DNA from 3 places in the Microbispora sp. CA-102843 genome. Region 2 is predicted to be linked to each of the others. Evidence: riboswitches for the same ligand, from Rfam matches in the RefSeq annotation. Region 2 holds a riboswitch; each other region holds the start of a gene.
What was found. Region 2 has a riboswitch for cyclic di-AMP ahead of ACQEVJ_RS09910 (coiled-coil domain-containing protein). Riboswitches for the same ligand answer to the same signal wherever they lie in the genome.

Region 1: linked by a shared signal. The riboswitch ahead of ACQEVJ_RS41865 (C40 family peptidase) and the one ahead of ACQEVJ_RS09910 (coiled-coil domain-containing protein) in region 2 are both predicted to bind cyclic di-AMP.
Region 3: linked by a shared signal. The riboswitch ahead of ACQEVJ_RS31230 (C40 family peptidase) and the one ahead of ACQEVJ_RS09910 (coiled-coil domain-containing protein) in region 2 are both predicted to bind cyclic di-AMP.

What each region holds. Positions count from the first base shown of each region.
Region 1 covers NZ_JBNJNF010000001.1:8,997,631-9,002,981, reverse strand. The annotation lists gene ACQEVJ_RS41880 (helix-turn-helix transcriptional regulator) at 1-196, shown strand, start outside; gene ACQEVJ_RS41875 (alpha/beta fold hydrolase) at 204-1,010, opposite strand; gene ACQEVJ_RS41870 (MarR family winged helix-turn-helix transcriptional regulator) at 1,072-1,488, shown strand; gene ACQEVJ_RS41865 (C40 family peptidase) at 1,588-2,127, opposite strand; cyclic di-AMP (ydaO/yuaA leader) riboswitch at 2,222-2,379, opposite strand; gene ACQEVJ_RS41860 (serine hydrolase domain-containing protein) at 2,731-3,930, opposite strand; gene ACQEVJ_RS41855 (hypothetical protein) at 3,995-5,083, opposite strand; gene ACQEVJ_RS41850 (hypothetical protein) at 5,171-5,351, opposite strand, start outside.
Region 2 covers NZ_JBNJNF010000001.1:2,118,020-2,123,370, reverse strand. The annotation lists gene ACQEVJ_RS09930 (ATP-binding SpoIIE family protein phosphatase) at 1-167, shown strand, start outside; gene ACQEVJ_RS09925 (TIGR03086 family metal-binding protein) at 254-820, shown strand; gene ACQEVJ_RS09920 (DeoR/GlpR family DNA-binding transcription regulator) at 1,067-1,870, shown strand; gene galT (galactose-1-phosphate uridylyltransferase) at 1,925-2,983, shown strand; cyclic di-AMP (ydaO/yuaA leader) riboswitch at 3,054-3,192, shown strand; gene ACQEVJ_RS09910 (coiled-coil domain-containing protein) at 3,227-4,138, shown strand; gene ACQEVJ_RS09905 (dihydrofolate reductase family protein) at 4,229-4,780, shown strand; gene ACQEVJ_RS09900 (DinB family protein) at 4,822-5,331, shown strand; gene ACQEVJ_RS09895 (M50 family metallopeptidase) at 5,351-5,351, opposite strand, start outside.
Region 3 covers NZ_JBNJNF010000001.1:6,740,591-6,745,941, reverse strand. The annotation lists gene ACQEVJ_RS31240 (NYN domain-containing protein) at 1-1,112, shown strand, start outside; gene ACQEVJ_RS31235 (C40 family peptidase) at 1,249-2,211, shown strand; cyclic di-AMP (ydaO/yuaA leader) riboswitch at 2,529-2,683, shown strand; gene ACQEVJ_RS31230 (C40 family peptidase) at 2,758-3,318, shown strand; gene ACQEVJ_RS31225 (hypothetical protein) at 3,422-4,321, shown strand; gene ACQEVJ_RS31220 (glycosyltransferase family 4 protein) at 4,418-5,351, shown strand, end outside.

The sequences.
Region 1 (5,351 bases), 6.9 Mb from region 2:
CGAGACCGAGGGCTGGCTCCGCGTCGAGTTGCGAGCGGAGCGGCTCGACTGGTTGCCTCCGGTGCTCGCGTCGCTCGACCTGCCGTTCGTCATCGAGCGACCGGACGAGCTCCGCGGCCTTGTCGTCGCGCTCGCGGACCGGCTCGCGGCCTCCGCCCGCAGGGTCCCGCCCGCGCCGGGCACAGTCGTTGGCTGAAGCGCCCCTACTCGCGGCCGCCCACCGCGATCCCCGGGGAATCGGCCGCGGCTGCGTGCAGATAGTGGTCGATCGCGGCGAAGGTGGCCGCCGGCTGTTCGATGTGCGGCAGATGGCCGGCTTCCGGGATCACCTGCAGCCGGCCGTTCCCGAAGGCGTCGGCGTAGGCGGCTCCGTAGGCGGGGGTGACGATCCGGTCGCTTTCTCCCCACAGCAGGAGAGCGGGTACGTCGACGTGTCTCAGCCGGCGGAGCAGCTTGGGGTCGTGCATGTAGGGGTCGTTCGCCAGCGTGCGCATGGTGGCCATGTCGGCTGCCCGGCGCGCGAGTTGGTCGGCGGGGATGCCGGCCGGGTCGGCGTAGAAACGCTGCGAGTCGTGCCAGGCGTACTCGGCGACGCCGCGGGCGTCGAGGGAGAAGAAGTCGCGGATCGGCTCCCCGGGGATGTGCACGCCGACGGCGTCGACCAGCACCAGCCCGGTGATGATCCCCGCGGTGTCGCGTACGGCCATCTCGGCGGCGGTCCAGCCGCCGAGGGAGGAACCGACGACGAGGACGTCGCGCAGTCGCAGGCGATGCAGGCAGTGCAGGTAGGCCAGCGCGAGGTCGTCTATGCCGGTGAGCCATGGGGGGCGGTGGGTGCCGTCCCAGCCGGGGTGCGCAGGCGTGATGGTGTGTGTCGTCCGGGCAAGGTGCTGGGCGAGCCCGGAGACCGTGGCGGGGCCGCCGCCGCCGTGCAGGATCAGGGCCGGTCTGCCGGTTCCGGCCTCCGACACGGCGAGGGACAGGTCGTCATAGAGCGGGATGGTGTTCATGGACGCAGCATAACTAAGGATGTTTATTTAAACTACCTTAGTCTTGCACTAAACTCATGCCGTGCATGGCGATCTGCAAGTACTCGGACGAGCGGTCAAGCAGGCCCAGTATCGGCAGCACCGGGCCCTCGAGGGCGGGCTGTCGGCGATCGGCGCGACGCTGGCCCAGTGGGATGCCCTCCGGGCGATCAGCCGCTCTCCCGGGGCGTCGGCCCGGGAGCTGGCCGCGGCGACCTTCCAGTCCGAGCAGGCATTCGGAACCCTCGCCGGTCGGCTGGTGGCCCAGGGATGGATCGAGCGCAGGCCCGGGCGCGGCCGGCGCATCGAGCACCATCTCACCCCCTCCGGCGAGCAGATCCTGGACGCCGGGCACAAGGTCGCCGACGAGGTGCTCGCCAGGTGCTACACCGCCTTGTCGGACGCGGACCGCGGGACCCTGCTGGCCCTGCTCCAGCGCCTCATCGCGGAGGACGCGTAGTCCGTCAGGGTCCGGCGAACCGGCCGGACCCGGCGGAGATGCCCCTGGCGCTGGCAGGCGTCAGGACATCTCCGCCGAGGATGTCTCCATGGCTCAGAGTCAGACGCCGGGGCGCACGGCGGTGAGGAAGCTGCTCCTCCAGTAACCGTTGAGCTTGTCGACACTGACCACCGCGCCGCTGTGGGGAGCGCTGATCACCTTCTTGTGCCCCATGTACATGCCCACGTGCCCGCCGCCACTGGTGAAGATGAGGTCGCCAGGCTTGAGATGCGCCAGGGAGACCCTCTTCTTGACGGCGCTGAGCATGGACCACGTCGTCCGCGGGAGCTTGACGCCGGCCTTGCGCCAGGCGAACTGGACCAGCCCGGAGCAGTCGAATGCCCGTGGGCCCGTGGCACCCCACACGTACGGATCGCCGAGGTGCTTCTTCGCCACCTCGATGGCGTGCTCGGCCTTCTCCTGCTGGAGAGCGGACTTGGTGAGCTTCGTGTTCGCGGAGTCATCCGCCGTGGACGCCGCGGGGGCCTCGCCGTTGTACGGGGTGGTCACCGTAACGGGGGGCTCCGGCGGGATGACCGTCGAGGCGAGGGGTGGGGCTGTCACCTTTCCCGTCGCGGCGGCCGCGGGGAGTGCGCTCAATGCTCCTACAGAGGCAGTGAGAGCGGCGCTACTGATTGTGACGCAGGCAATGCGGAGCAGAGTGGTGGAGTTGGTAGACAGGGGATCTCTCCCTAGGGTCTTCCGCTTGCGCCTACCGGGTTAGCTGACGGATTCGGGCGGGGAAGTCGCCCTACGGCGCTGGCGCGCCGATTCACCCCAGACCTTCGTCGAAGGTCGATTGGTTCCCCGGCTCCGGGCCTCCTTGCTGCACGGATTCGGCATCACCGGCGCCCAGGGGGGCGGAGAGGACATGGCGACGGTGACTGTGGATGTCCTTCTCGAACACGGCCGGACCGGGTTCGCGACGGCGGCGTCACGGGGACCCCGCCGTAGGGCAAGGAAACTACCAAGTTGCCCCATATTGTCGCAAAGGGCGCCATAACGGTAAGGATCACCTAAAAAGGGTCAAAAGTTAAAAGCCGCAGGTCAGAGCGTCTCCGCGCAGGGAAGATGTGGTGCTCGTCACACGGGCCGAGCGCTTCCCGGGCCGCCAAGGCGCGGGCGTACAGTCCGCGAACGGCTCGCGTGGGGTGGCTTCCCTCGGCGCACCCCGGTCGATCCCAACCGCCGCGGGTGATCTCCCTACGGCTTCACGAGGGCGGTGGTCACCACTTCGGAGGCGTCGGCGGGTCCGTATCGGGCTTCCGGGACGTTCCGTCCGAGCCGTACGACGACCGTGTCCGAGCCGGGATCGACCTGGATGACCTGGCCGCCGAAGCCCAGTGCCCAGTACATGTCGTGAGGTGCGCCGTCGACCAGGCGCCGATGTGGGGCGGTGGAACTCTGCTCTCGCGTACTGGGCTTCAGCGGGTCGTCGACGACGGGACCGCGGGCGTTCACCCACCACAGGTAGCCGTAGGCGGCGTTCACCTTCTGCGACGGCCGGCCGGTCGCCGCCTCGACCCACCGACGGGGGACGATCTGCTTCCCTTGCCAGTTGCCTTCGCGGAGGAAGAGGTAGCCGAAGCGGGCCATGTCCTCGCAGGTGGAGTTCAGGCCGGAGAACATGTTGGTGTTGCCGGCTCCGTCGCGGGTCATCCTCGAGCGGCTCATGCCGATGAGGCCGAACAGTCTTTCCTGCGCGTATGCCGCGGGACTCCGCCCGGTCGCCTTCGTGAGCACGGCGTCGAGCGTCTGGATGGCGGAGTTGTTGTATGCCCAGACGTCTCCGCGGGCCGCGTCCTGGGCAAGGCCGACGGCGAAGCCCGTACGATCGGCTGCCCGGACGAGGCGACGGTAGTCGGTGTCGAAATCCCAGTGCCGACCGGAGACGTTGCTCAGGATGTCCTTGATCGTGACGTTTTCGGAGGAGGTGCCCACCCACTCGGGGACGTACTCAGACACCTTGTCATCGACGGAAAGTCCGCCCTCCGCTTCGGCGATGCCGATCAGAGTGCTGGAGTAGGACTTGGTCGCGGAGAAGACCTCCTGGCTGGTGGTCGCGTCGGTGCCGTTCCAGTACCAGTCGGCCACGAGCCGCCCGTGCCGGATCACGACCAGGCAGTTCGCGCCTCTCTTTCCGGCATCGAGAGCGATCTTGTCTAACCGGGCGCGATCGAAACCGGCGTCGATCGGGTTGATGCGGCGCCATTCCGCTCCCTGGTAGGCGGTCGGGAGGATGGCTGACGGGGTGGAAGAACCTGTCCGCGTCTGCGGTGGTGCGGTCCGGGATCCGGCCGAGCACGCCGATCCGAAGACGGCGGCCGCGAGACCCAGCGTCAGGGCGCCCCGTGGGATGAGGGACTCGCTCCGCCGCCTGCTCACCTCTCTGCCCTCGGCCACGTCTCAGTCGGTACGAGCGAACGGCGACCGCGCCACCGGTTCACGGCGGGGCGAGGTCGGGTGGTCACCCCGTACGCCAGAACGTGCCGTTGGCCGAGGGGTCGTCGGGGTCGCCCTGCGGCACCGTGAATCCCGCACCCCACAGCGTCGCCGTCCCGGGCCTGCGCGCGATCGAGAACAGGACGGCGTCGGTGCCGGTCTTCCGAGGGATCGGGGTGCTCCGCCACGTCGAACCCGTGACGTGCCACAGGGTGGAGTTCCAGTTGCTCTGCACGACCCACACGCCACCCTTGCCGTCGGGCTCCACCTCCGTGTACGGCTGTGCGTTGACGGTGCCGACCGAGGCGGTCCACGAGCTGCCGTTCCAGCGCATGACCAGGGTGCGGCTGTAGGTCACGTCGTCACCCTCGTCGTCGGCGCCCTCCCAGGTGACGCCGCCGACGGCCCACACGTTGCCGGGGCTCACGACGGCGATGTCGTTGAGGACCGCGGCGGCGTCAGGAGCGGGAAGCTTGATCGCGGGCGTGGGCACCAGCGCCCAGGACCTTCCGTTCCACCGCATGATCGCGGCACGATCGCCCTTGGTCCCCGCCGCCCAGACGTCGGCGGCCTTGTACGCGTCGACGGCGGCGGCGCGGGCCGGCAGCCGGACGCTCTTCCACGAGGACCCGGTCCAGTGCCTGGCCGAGGCCGAGGACTCGGCGACCGCCCACACGTCCTTCGCACCCGTTCCGTCGGCGTCCGTCGCGGAGAAGCCGCTGCCGAGCGAGACGGTGGTCCACGCGCGGCCGTTCCACCGAGCGGCCTTCCCCGGGCCGAAGACCCATACGTCCTTGTTCGAGGTGGCCGCCACGGCCTTCAGCTCGTACGGCGGGCTGCCCGGGATGGCCTTCCAGGATCCGCCGTCGAACCACTGGACCAGGCCCCGCTGCCTGCCGTTCACGACCCGGTGACCGGCCGCCCACACCGACCCGTTGCCCAGGACCGTCACGTCGTTGAGGACGTCGTCGCCGGGCAGTGTGTTCACCCTGGTCAGCCGCCACACCGGCGCGGTCTCCCCGGCCTGGCGGCCCTGCTGGGTCACACCGGAGGCCGCCACGGCCGGCATGCACGCCAGCCCGAGCGCCGCCACCGAGACGAATACGGTACGCACGATGCTCCCCTCCCGCTCACGGATAGGACGTCTGGCGGAGGGGATCCGTTCACGCGTCGCCGGTGGAGGAGGGCCGGACTCGCCACCTCATCGACTGCTCTTCTCCGTCCACCGCTCGTATTCGGTGTCCCCGGGGAGTACCCAAACCTCCGCGTCAGGCCTGGTGATGGTCCGTAGCGTCGTCGCCTTGCCGGTCGCCTTTGAGACCCGGTAGACCGCCACCCCCGTCTTGGTCTTCGACCGGACGATCAGGCGTCCCGCCTTGTCG
Region 2 (5,351 bases):
TGGTCGAGGTCGTCGACGGCTCCCCCGCCGCGCCCGCCCCGCGCACGGCCGCCCCCGACGAGGACACCGGCCGCGGTCTCCAGCTGATCAAGCGGTTCGCCTACCGCTGGGGCACCCGGCCCACCGCGTACGGAAAGATCGTCTGGGTCGAGCAGCACCTCCCTTGACCCGGCGTCCCCTCCCCGGCGAGCGTGTATGACTGATCGTTGAGAAGAGTTACGTTCGAATGGGGAGTTCGTGGCGAGGAGGGGACATGATCGACATCCGTGACGCGTACCGCAGGGCGCTGGACGGTTTCGGGGACCGCCTCCATCTCGTCCGCCGCGGGCAGTGGGAGCTGCCGACTCCCTGTGTCGACTGGGACGTCCGGGGGCTCGTCAACCATGTCGTGGCCGAGAATCTGTGGGCCCCCGAGCTGCTGTCCGGCCGTACGGTCGCCGAGGTGGGGGACTCCTTCGAGGGCGACGTGCTCGGCGACGATCCGCTCAAGGCGTTCGAGGCGTCCGCGCAGGGCGCCGTCCACGCGGTGTACGCCGAGGGTGCCCTGACCAGCGTGACCCACCTGTCCTTCGGCGACGTGCTGGGTGAGGAGTACATCACCGAGCTGTTCGCGGACGCGCTCATCCACACCTGGGACCTGGCACGTGCCATCGGCGGGCCGGAACGGCTCGACCCCGAGCTCGTCGCCTCCTGCTCGGAATGGTTCGAGAAGGCGCGGGAGGACTATCGCGAGGCGGGAGTGATCGGGGACGAGCGGGACGTCCCGGCCGGCGCCGACCAGCAGACTCACCTGCTCGCCGCCTGGGGCAGGAACCTTTAAGCCCTACCGCGCAGGGCCTACCGCAGGTCCTACCGTCCTGTGGGCCGCCTGCCGTGGTTGGCCTTCTTCTTCTTGCGTGCCTTCGACTTGCGTGCGCGCCTGCCCATCACGACCGCCTTCCGTCGAGTACGGCTTTCGCTCACTGTCCTCCCCCCGGACCGCCGGCGACAAGTACGGGGACCCAACTCAACATGTCTCCACGCATGTGGGGCATAATTTGTTTGAATCTGTTGACAGGAGTGGTGGATGCTGGCCCAGCAACGGCAGCAGGCGATCCTGGAGAGGGTACGCAGAACCGGCGGGGTGCGCGTCGCGCAGCTCGTACGCGACCTCGGGGTCTCGGACATGACGATCCGCCGCGACCTGGAGGTCCTCGCGGAGCGCGGCCTGATCGTCAAGGTGCACGGCGGGGCGACCGCCACCGGCACCGGCTCGACGGAGGAGCCGGGCTTCGCGGCCAAGTCGGTGCGGCAGCAGGCCGAGAAGGAGGCCATCGCCCGCCGGGCCGCCATGCTCGTGAGGCCGGGCAGCTCCGTCGCCCTGTCGGCCGGGACCACGACCTGGACACTGGCCCACCATCTGGTGGACGTGCCCGAGCTGACCGTCATCACCAACTCCGTGCAGGTGGCCGACGTCTTCCATCGGGCGGGACGGCCCGACCAGACCGTGGTGCTGGTGGGAGGCGTGCGCACGCCCTCCGACGCGCTGGTCGGCCCGGTGGCCGTGGCGGCCGTCCGCTCCCTGAACGTCGACACGCTCATGCTCGGCGTGCACGGCATGAGCGTCCGGGCGGGTTACACCACGCCCAACCTGCTGGAGGCGGAGACCGACCGCGCCCTCATCGCGGCCGCCCAGCAGCTCGTGGTCCTGGCCGACCACACGAAGTGGGGAACGATCGGCATCAGCACGATCGCCGCCCTCGGCGAGGCCAGCGTGGTCGTGAGCGACGTCGGCCTGCCGGAGGAGGGGCGCGCCGCGCTGTCGGAGCACGCCGGCGAACTCCTCCTCACCGATCCGTCCGGGGAAACCGAGCTGGAGACCGCACTGTGACGCCGGGCCGAACCTTGACACCGGATACCGCACTGTGAAGCTGGAGACCGCTCTGTGAAGCGCACCATCACCCATCTCGCCGACGGCCGTGAGCTGATCTACTTCGACCGGCGCGACGACGCCGACCACAGCGCCACCGACACCAGGGACCTGCCGCCGCGCCCGCTCTCCTCCGAGCTGCGCTACGACCCCCTGATGGACGAGTGGGTGGCCGTCGCCCGGCACCGCCAGACGCGCACCCACCTGCCGTCCGCCGAGGAGTGCCCGCTCTGCCCGGCCCATCCCGGCTCGGAGATCCCCTCGCCGTACGAGGTGGCGGTGTTCGAGAACCGCTTCCCGTCGTTCAGCTTCAACACCGGCGCGTACGAGCAGGTGGGCGGGCTGAGCGAGGTGCGTCCGGGGATCGGGCGATGTGAGGTCGTCTGCTTCACCTCCGACCACGACGCGTCGTTCAGCTCGCTGAGCGACGAGCAGGCCGAGCTGGTCGTCGAGGCGTGGGCCGACCGCACGGCCGAGCTGGCCTCGCTGCCCGGTGTGGAGCAGGTCTTCTGCTTCGAGAACCGCGGCGCCGAGATCGGCATCACGCTGCCGCACCCCCACGGGCAGATCTACGCCTATCCGTACGTCACGCCGCGTTCCCGGCAGATGCTGGACGCCGCCGCCCGCCATCAGGGCGGCAACCTGTTCGCGGACGTCCTGGCCGCCGAGCGGAGGGGGCCCCGGGTGGTGGCCGCCAACGAGCACTGGACGGCCTTCGTCCCTGCCGCCGCGCGCTACCCGTTCGAGGTGCACGTCTACCCGCACCGTCGGGTCCCCGACATCCCCGCGCTGTCGCCCGAGGAGCGGGCCGCGTTCGCGCCGCTCTACATCGAGGTGCTGCGCCGCCTGGACGGACTGTTCGGCGTCGTCATGCCGTACGTCGCGGCCTGGCACCAGGCCCCGGTCACCTACCGCCGCGACCTCGCCTACCTCCACCTGCAGCTCTTCACGATCAGGCGCGCGCCGAACAAGCTGAAGTATCTCGCCGGATCGGAGTCGGCAATGGGCGCGTTCGTCAACGACGTGCTCCCGGAGGAGGCCGCCCGGATGCTCCGCGAGGCGGTAACGGCTTGATCTCCGAATGGTTGCGACTTGGGTGGCAGCCGCGCTTTCTTTACCATTAGTATCCCTCACACCGGCTGTCACAGCCGGTACGCCTAATCCCGGGCGCCTCGCCCGGGAGCCGGGGACCCAACCACGCACCTGGGGTCAAGGCAGTCGCCTGCCCGGGCTTCTCCAGCCCGAACCCGTCAGCTAACCCGGTCGGCAGATGGAGAGGAGTGGGCGCTGCCCCGCGCGTTCCCCCTGGCTGTCGGCGTGCTCACCTCGGCCGTCCTCGTGTTCGGCGCGGCCGCCCCGGGCGCCGCCGACCCCAAGCCGACGGAGAAGCAGCTCAAGAAGGAGCTGTCGGACCTGCGGAAGAAGGTCGACCGGCTGATCGGCGACTACAACGCCAAACGCGTCGCGCTCGCCAAGGCCCGCGTCGAGGAGAAGGCGGCACGCGGCCGGCTGGTCAAGGCGGAGGCCGACTACGAGGCCGCCAGCAACGCCGTACGGCAGATGGCCGGGCTGCGCTACCAGACCGAGAGCGCGATGGCGCTGCCCGACATGAACACCGCCGCGCTGAACTACCAGCTCAAGGAGGAGCAGGCCGCCAGGCTCGCGCGCTTCGACCAGGTCCGCGACGAACGGCAGCGGGCCGCGGACGCCGCCAAGACGCTGACCGAACAGCTCAAGGCGCAGGCCGCCGTGGTCGCCGGGCAGCGCGAGGACGCCGAGGATCTCATCGACGAGATCAAGGACAAGCTCGACGCGCTGATCCCGATCGCGCCGGGCAAGCGCGTGGGTGGGTCGTGGGCGCCGGAGCTGCCCAGCGGCTCCGACAACATCACGCCGCGGATGCGGCTCATGCGCACCGAGGTCGAAAAGCACTTCGATCTGCAGTTCCCGATCGGCTGCTACCGCGCCGAGAACAGCGGCGAGCACCCCCTCGGGCGCGCCTGCGACTTCATGATGAGCTCGGGCGGCGCCATGCCCTCCGCCGAGATGAAGGCACTCGGCGACAGCGTGGCCGCCTGGGCCATCAAGAACGGGCCGAAGCTGGGCGTGATGTACGTGATCTGGCAGCAGCGCATCTACAACCTCGGCCATCCGGGCTGGCGCACCATGTCCGACCGTGGCGGAATCACCGCCAACCACTACGACCACGTGCACATCTCGATGTACTGATCGGGCAGGCCGCCTGACGCGACGGCCCTTACGATCAGTTCATGCGTGCTGCGTATCAAGGGGCCCTGGTGATGAAGCGCGGTAACCGCCGTGGCTGACCTCACGGCGGACTTGTTCGTGTCGCTGGACGGCTTCGCCGCCGGCGTGGACGTGGGTGCCTTCTTCGACTACCCGGGTCCCGACCTCGACGCGTGGATACGTGAGGCGACCGACGAGCCTCAGCTGATGCTCATGGGGCGCGTCACCTATGAGGCGCTGGCGGCGATCTCGTCCGCGGCCACCGACGAGGCGAGCACCCGGATGAACGACCTGCCGAAGGCCGTCTTCTCCAACACCCTGCGCGAGCCGCTCGTCTGGAAGAACACCCGGCTCGTACGCGGCGATCTCGCCGAGCAGGTTCGGGCGCTCAAGCAGGAGTCGGACGTGCCGCTGCGCTCGATCGGCAGCCTCAGCCTGGTCAGAAGCCTGATGGAGCTGGGGTTGGTCGACCGGCTCCGGCTGATGGTCTTTCCCCTCACCTTGGGCGGCGACGGCCGGGAGCCCGCCTACGCCGGCTATCCCCGCACAGGGCTGGAGCTGGCCGCCACCAGGGTCCTTGACTCGTGCCTCGTCCTGCTCGAATACCGGCCCGCCCAGCTCTGATTGATGTGGCTCCGCGCCACGGCTCGGGGCAAGATGCCAGAATGACCGAAACACGTATCGATCCTCCCGCCGCCGCGGGAGAGCGCGCGATGCTGCGCGCCTGGCTGGACTGGCACCGTGAGACCCTCGCGATGAAGTGCGAGGGCCTCACGGAGGAACAGCTCCGGCTGCGCTCCGTGCCGCCCTCCAGCATGTCGCTGCTCGGCCTCGTACGGCACATGGCCGACGTGGAGCGGGGCTGGTTCCGGCGGCGGATCAACGGCGAGGACCTCGGCAGCATCTACTACAGCGACGACGACCCTGACGGCGAGTTCGACAACGTCGACACCGCGTCGGCCGAGGAGGCCTTCGCCACCTGGCGCGCGGAGATCGAGCACGCGCGTGCGGCCGAGGAGGCCTGCGCCGACCTGGACGTGCCGGCGAAGGAGGCCCGCCTGGGCGTCCACTACTCGCTGCGCTGGATCATGTGCCACATGATCGAGGAGTACGCCCGCCACAACGGCCACGCCGATCTGCTGCGCGAGCGCATCGACGGGGCGACGGGCGAGTAGCGCCGCTGCCCGGCTGGGCT
Region 3 (5,351 bases), 4.6 Mb from region 2:
TCCGCGAGCGGGTGGCCGAGACGGTGGAGGCCGCCTGGCCCGAGCTGGTGGCGAGCCTGGCCGAGGGCACGGTGCCCCCCGCGGCCGAGCCGGTGCTGGTCGCGGCGGCGGCCTACCTGACTCGCCCGCCCGGCTGGCCGGACCTGGTCGAGCAGGCGCGGACCGACCTGGAGCAGGCCGCCGCGGCGGGCACCCAGCGGGAGCAGGCGGAGACGCGACTGCGCGAGCAGCTCGCGGCGCAGCGTGCCTCCGCCAAGGAGGAGATCGACCGGGTGCGCGAGCAGCTCAAGGCGGCCCGCGCGGAGAATTCCGACCTGCGGCGCAAGCTGCACGACGCCCGCGAGCGGGTCAGGGCCGCCGAGGCCAGGGCGGCCGAGCTGGAGGCCGAGACGGCCGAGGCGCGGGCCAGGGCCGCGAGCGCCAACGGCACGGCCGAGACCGAGCTGCGCCGGCTGAGGGAGCGCCTGGCGGACGCCGAGCGCCAGCTGGAGGCCAGCCGCAGGGCCGCCCGCGAGGGCCGCAGCATCGAGGACGCCCGGGTCCGGGTGCTGCTGGACGCGCTCCAGGACGCCGCCGCCGGGCTGCGCAAGGAGCTCGGCCTGCCCACGACGATCAGCAGGCCCGCCGACTACGTGAACGCGGTCGTCCCGGGCGAGCTGGGCGTGGCGGCCGTGCCCGCGCGGGCGCTGGCCAACGACGACCCCCAGCTCCTCGACCAGCTCCTGGCCATCCCCCATCTGCATCTGATCGTCGACGGCTACAACGTGACCAAGACCGGTTACCCGTCGCTGACCCTCGCCGACCAGCGGGCCCGGCTGCTGACCGGGCTCGGCGGACTCGCCGTGCAGACGCGGGCGGAGGTGACGTGCGTGTTCGACGGCGCCGAGCTGAACGGGCCCGTCCAGGTGTCCGCTCCGCGCGGAGTGCGGGTGATGTTCAGCGCGCCCGGGGAGATCGCCGACGACCTGATCCGCACGCTGGTGCGTGCGGAGCCGCCGGGGCGGGCCATCGCGGTGGTCTCCTCCGACCGGGAGGTGGCCGAGTCGGTGCGCCGCATGGGCGCCCGGCCGGTGCCCTCGCTCCTGTTGCTGCGTCGTCTCGGCCGCGGCTGAAGCGCCGTACGCGCGCTCCGGCCCCACGCCGTCACCCTGGGTGATGACTGCCGCGAATACCTGCGAATAGGTTGAAGCATCAAGATCGCCTAGATAGAGTCGCGCCGCAGGTTTCGTTGATCTAAAGGGGGCCTCAGTGCGAGGGCGTGTGCCGGTGGCCGCCGGGTTGGCCGCCGTGGTCCTGCTGACGCCGATTGCGGGCGCGCAGGCGGATCCGAAGCCCACAGTCGCGCAGGCCAAGGCGAAGCTGAGCAAGCTCAACCAGCAGGCCGACAAGCTCGTGGACCGCTACAACGCGGCCAACGAGAAGTGGAAGAACGCGAAGCAGAAGTACCTCGCCATCAACGACGACTACAAGAAGCAGAACGTCCGGGTCGAGGCGCTCCGCTCCGGGCTGGTCTCGATGGCCGTCAGCAGCTACCAGGTCGGCGAGATGGGGTCGTGGGGCGGCGTCTTCTACAGCTCCAACCCCGATGCCATGCTCAGCGGTCTCGCCACGCTCAACCACATGTCGGCCGAGCGAGCCGGGCGGCTCAAGGCGTACGAGGGCGCCATCAAGGACCTCAAGGACCGCCGCGACCGGAGCAAGACGCTGTACAAGGAGGCCACCGACGTCAGGGGCGAGCTCGCCGACGAGAAGGACGAGGTCGACAAGCTCGTCAGAGAGCAGATGAAGCTGCTGCGCTCGCTCGGGACGTACAACCCCGGCAACCCCAACAGCGCCGGCGTCGTCTACACCGGACCGGCGTCCGGCAACGCGCTGTCGGCCCTCCAGTTCGCCTACAAGCAGGTCGGCAAGCCGTACCGCTACGGGGGCGCCGGGCCGGACGCCTGGGACTGCTCAGGGCTCGTGCAGGCCGCGTGGGCGGCCGCGGGCGTGTCGCTGCCCCGGACCAGTTACGAGCAGTGGGCCTGGGGCGCGAGCCGCAGGGTCTCGCTGGACGAGCTCCAGCCGGGCGACCTGCTCTGGCACGCCGGATACGGGCACGTCGGCATCTACGCCGGAGACGGCAAGGTCGTCCACGCTCCGCAGACCGGCGATGTTGTGAAGATTGTCACACTCGCCGAGTATCACGCGATAGGAGCTGTGCGTCCCTGAGGGCCCAGCCGTCTCTGTGATCGTTTGTACCTTTTGTGACTCCTGTGACCAGATTTCGCCGCTGGTGCAGAGATTGTGACCAGAGTCACATTTAGCCGTTCGCGGTGCGGGTAAGCTGCGGTTTCTTCTCCGCGGCCTTCGTTATCCGATCTTTATCCGGCGGGAGGGCTTTGCCGAACGCGGCGGGTCCTCGGTAGCTTCTGGGCCGCGGCGAGCACGCCTCGCCGCCGCGAACCCGGTCCGGCCGGCCGGTCGCGTGCAGTCATCCACCGTCATCGGCGCCCTTCATCACCCTCCCCTTAGCGGAACCCCCCGGCGCCGGTGTCCTGCCGAGTCCGTGCAGTCAGGAGGCACGGAGCCGGGGAACCATCGACCTTCACGTGAAGGTCCGGGGTGAATCGGCGCATCGCGCGCCGTAGGGCGACTTCCCCGCCCGAACCCGTCAGCTAACCCGGTAGGCGTGAGCGGAAGACCCGAGGAGAGATCCTGTCTACCACCCCCGCTAGTCTGTCCCGTCTTGCCCGAATTGCCCTTGGTGGTGCCGCTTTGACGGCATCCGTAGGGGTCGCCGGTGCGCATCCGGCGACGGCCGACACGGTGACGGTCACGGTCGTCAAGACGCCCACAGCGACGAAGACGGCCACCGCGACGAGCGCGAGCACCGCCGCACGCAAGGCTGCGGCGAAGAAGCAGCGGACGAAGAAGCACACCGCCAAGCGGAAGGTCAGCAGGGCCGTGCTCCAGGCGGCCAAGGCCCGGCGCGCGGTGAAGGTCGCAGAGAAGCAGATCGGCGACCCCTACCGCTACGGGGCCACGGGACCGGGCGCGTTCGACTGCTCGGGCCTGGTCCAGTACGCCTGGCGCAAGGCGGGCGTACGGCTGCCGCGCACGACGTGGTCCATCCGCAGCGCGGTCAGGAAGAAGGTGTCCTGGGGCCACTTCGAGCCCGGTGACCTGATCTTCACCAGCGGCGGCGGCCACGTCGGCATGTACGTCGGGCACGGCAAGATGATCCACGCTCCGCACAGCGGCACGCGGGTCAGGATCGACAAGCTGGACGCCTACAGGAGGAGCACCTTCGTGGGTGCCGTCCGCCCAGGCGTCTGACGGGCACCGGTCACCAGCCCCCTCGACCGGCGCCGTCCTTACGGCCCCGTCCACCTCGCCGAGGTGGACGGGGCCGTGGCATGTGCTGGTTACCATGCTCGGCGTGACTGCCACGAGCGGCGTGCCCGGGGTCGTGCCGGCCGTGCGCGCCGAGGCCGATCGGCGCCACCTTGGAAATCGGCCCCGCAGGATCGCGGCCGCGTCCGTCGCGCTGGCCGCGCTGCTGGCCGGCCCCGCCGCCGCGGCCCCGCCCGACCCGCTGCTTTCCCTGCGGCTGGATGCCCGCGCCGCCGTGCGGGAGCATCCGGGCATGTGGACCGGCGCCTCCGTCGCCCGCGGCGCGAGCGCCGTCGTCGCCGGGTCGCCCCGGCCGCTGGTCGCCGAGATCGCCGCGCTGGCCGATCGGGCGGGCCGTACGGTGACGAGGGTCTGGGGCGGGTACGGCGGCGCGGTGGTCCTCGTGCCGCGCACCGAGGAGCAGGCCGCCGTGCTGGCCGCGCCGGCGAAGGTGGACGGCCTGGCGGCCGTCGCGACCGGCGGCCGGGTGATCGTGCAGCCGGCCGCGTTCGCCCGCCTGTCCGCGACCGGCCGCCTGGTCGTCGTGACCCACGAGCTGACGCACGTCGCGACCGCCGGTCCCCGCGCCGTGCCGATGTGGCTCATGGAGGGCTTCGCCGACTACGTGGGCTACCTGGACAGCGGACTGCCGGTCCGTACGGTGGCCGCCGAACTGGCCGCCGACGTGGCCGCCGGGAGGACGGCGCTCAACACCCTGCCGGGGCCCGCCGACTTCGCCGCCAGGCCCGCCCAGGCGTACGAGGAGGCGTGGCTGGCCTGCCGCTACATCGCCGCCCGGTTCGGCGAGCGGAGACTGGTCGCCCTCTACCGCGCCGCGCTGCGCGAGGACATCGGCGCCGCCCTGCGGGAGGTGCTCGGACTGACCGCCGACGGCCTGACCCGCGAATGGCGGTCGTACGCGCGTGAACGGCTCGCCCGGTCCTGATCACGACTGGGCGACGGTGGCGACCGCGGCTGCAACAATGCGTTCCCGGGCGGCGCGCGGGCGGACCGCGCGACCACGCCGGCAGCGGGGGTGAGGATGACGAAGCGGACGCTGATCGTCACGAACGACTTCCCGCCCAGACCGGGCGGCATCCAGGCGTTCGTGCACGGCCTCGCCTCGCGCAGGCCACCCGGCTCTGTGGTCGTGTACGCCCCGCGCTGGAAGGGATGCGAGGAGTTCGACGCCCGCCAGCCGTACGAGGTGGTCCGTCATCCCTCCTCGCTGATGCTGCCAACGCGCTCGGTGGCGAGGAGGGCGGCGGCGCTGGTCGAGGACGGCGCCACCGTCGTCTTCGGCGCGGCGGCGCCGCTGGGGCTGCTCGCTCCCGTCCTGCGCGCCGCGGGCGCGGGCCGGATCGTCATGCTCACCCACGGGCACGAGGCGTCGTGGGCCCGCCTGCCCGGCGCGCGCGCCCTGCTGCGCCGCATCGGCGCGGGGGCCGACGCCGTGACCTATCTCGGCGACTACACCCGCCGCCGGATCGCCCGGGTCGTCGCCGCCCCCAGGCTCGTACGGCTCGCGCCCGGCGTGGACACCGCCGCCTTCCACCCGGGGGCGGGCGGCGACCGGGTCCGCGCGTCGCTCGGCCTGGGCGACCGGCCGGTGGTCGTGTGCGTCTCCCGGCTGGTGCCGCGCAAGGGCCAGGACGTGCTGCTGCGGGCCTGGCCGCTCGTCCTGCGGCGGGTTCCCGGCGCGGCCCTGCTCCTGGTCGGCGGCGGCCCCTTGCGGCGGTCGCTGGAGCGGGCAGCCGCCCGGGCAGGCCTGCGCGGTTCGGTGGTCGTCACCGGGTCGGTCCCCTGGGCGTCCCTCCCGGCCTACTACGACGCGGGCGACGTGTTCGCCATGCCCTGCCGCAGCAGGTTCGGGGGGCTCGACGTCGAGGGCCTCGGCATCGTCTACCTGGAGGCGTCGGCCACCGGGCTGCCGGTGGTCGCGGGCTCCTCCGGAGGCGCCCCCGACGCCGTACGGC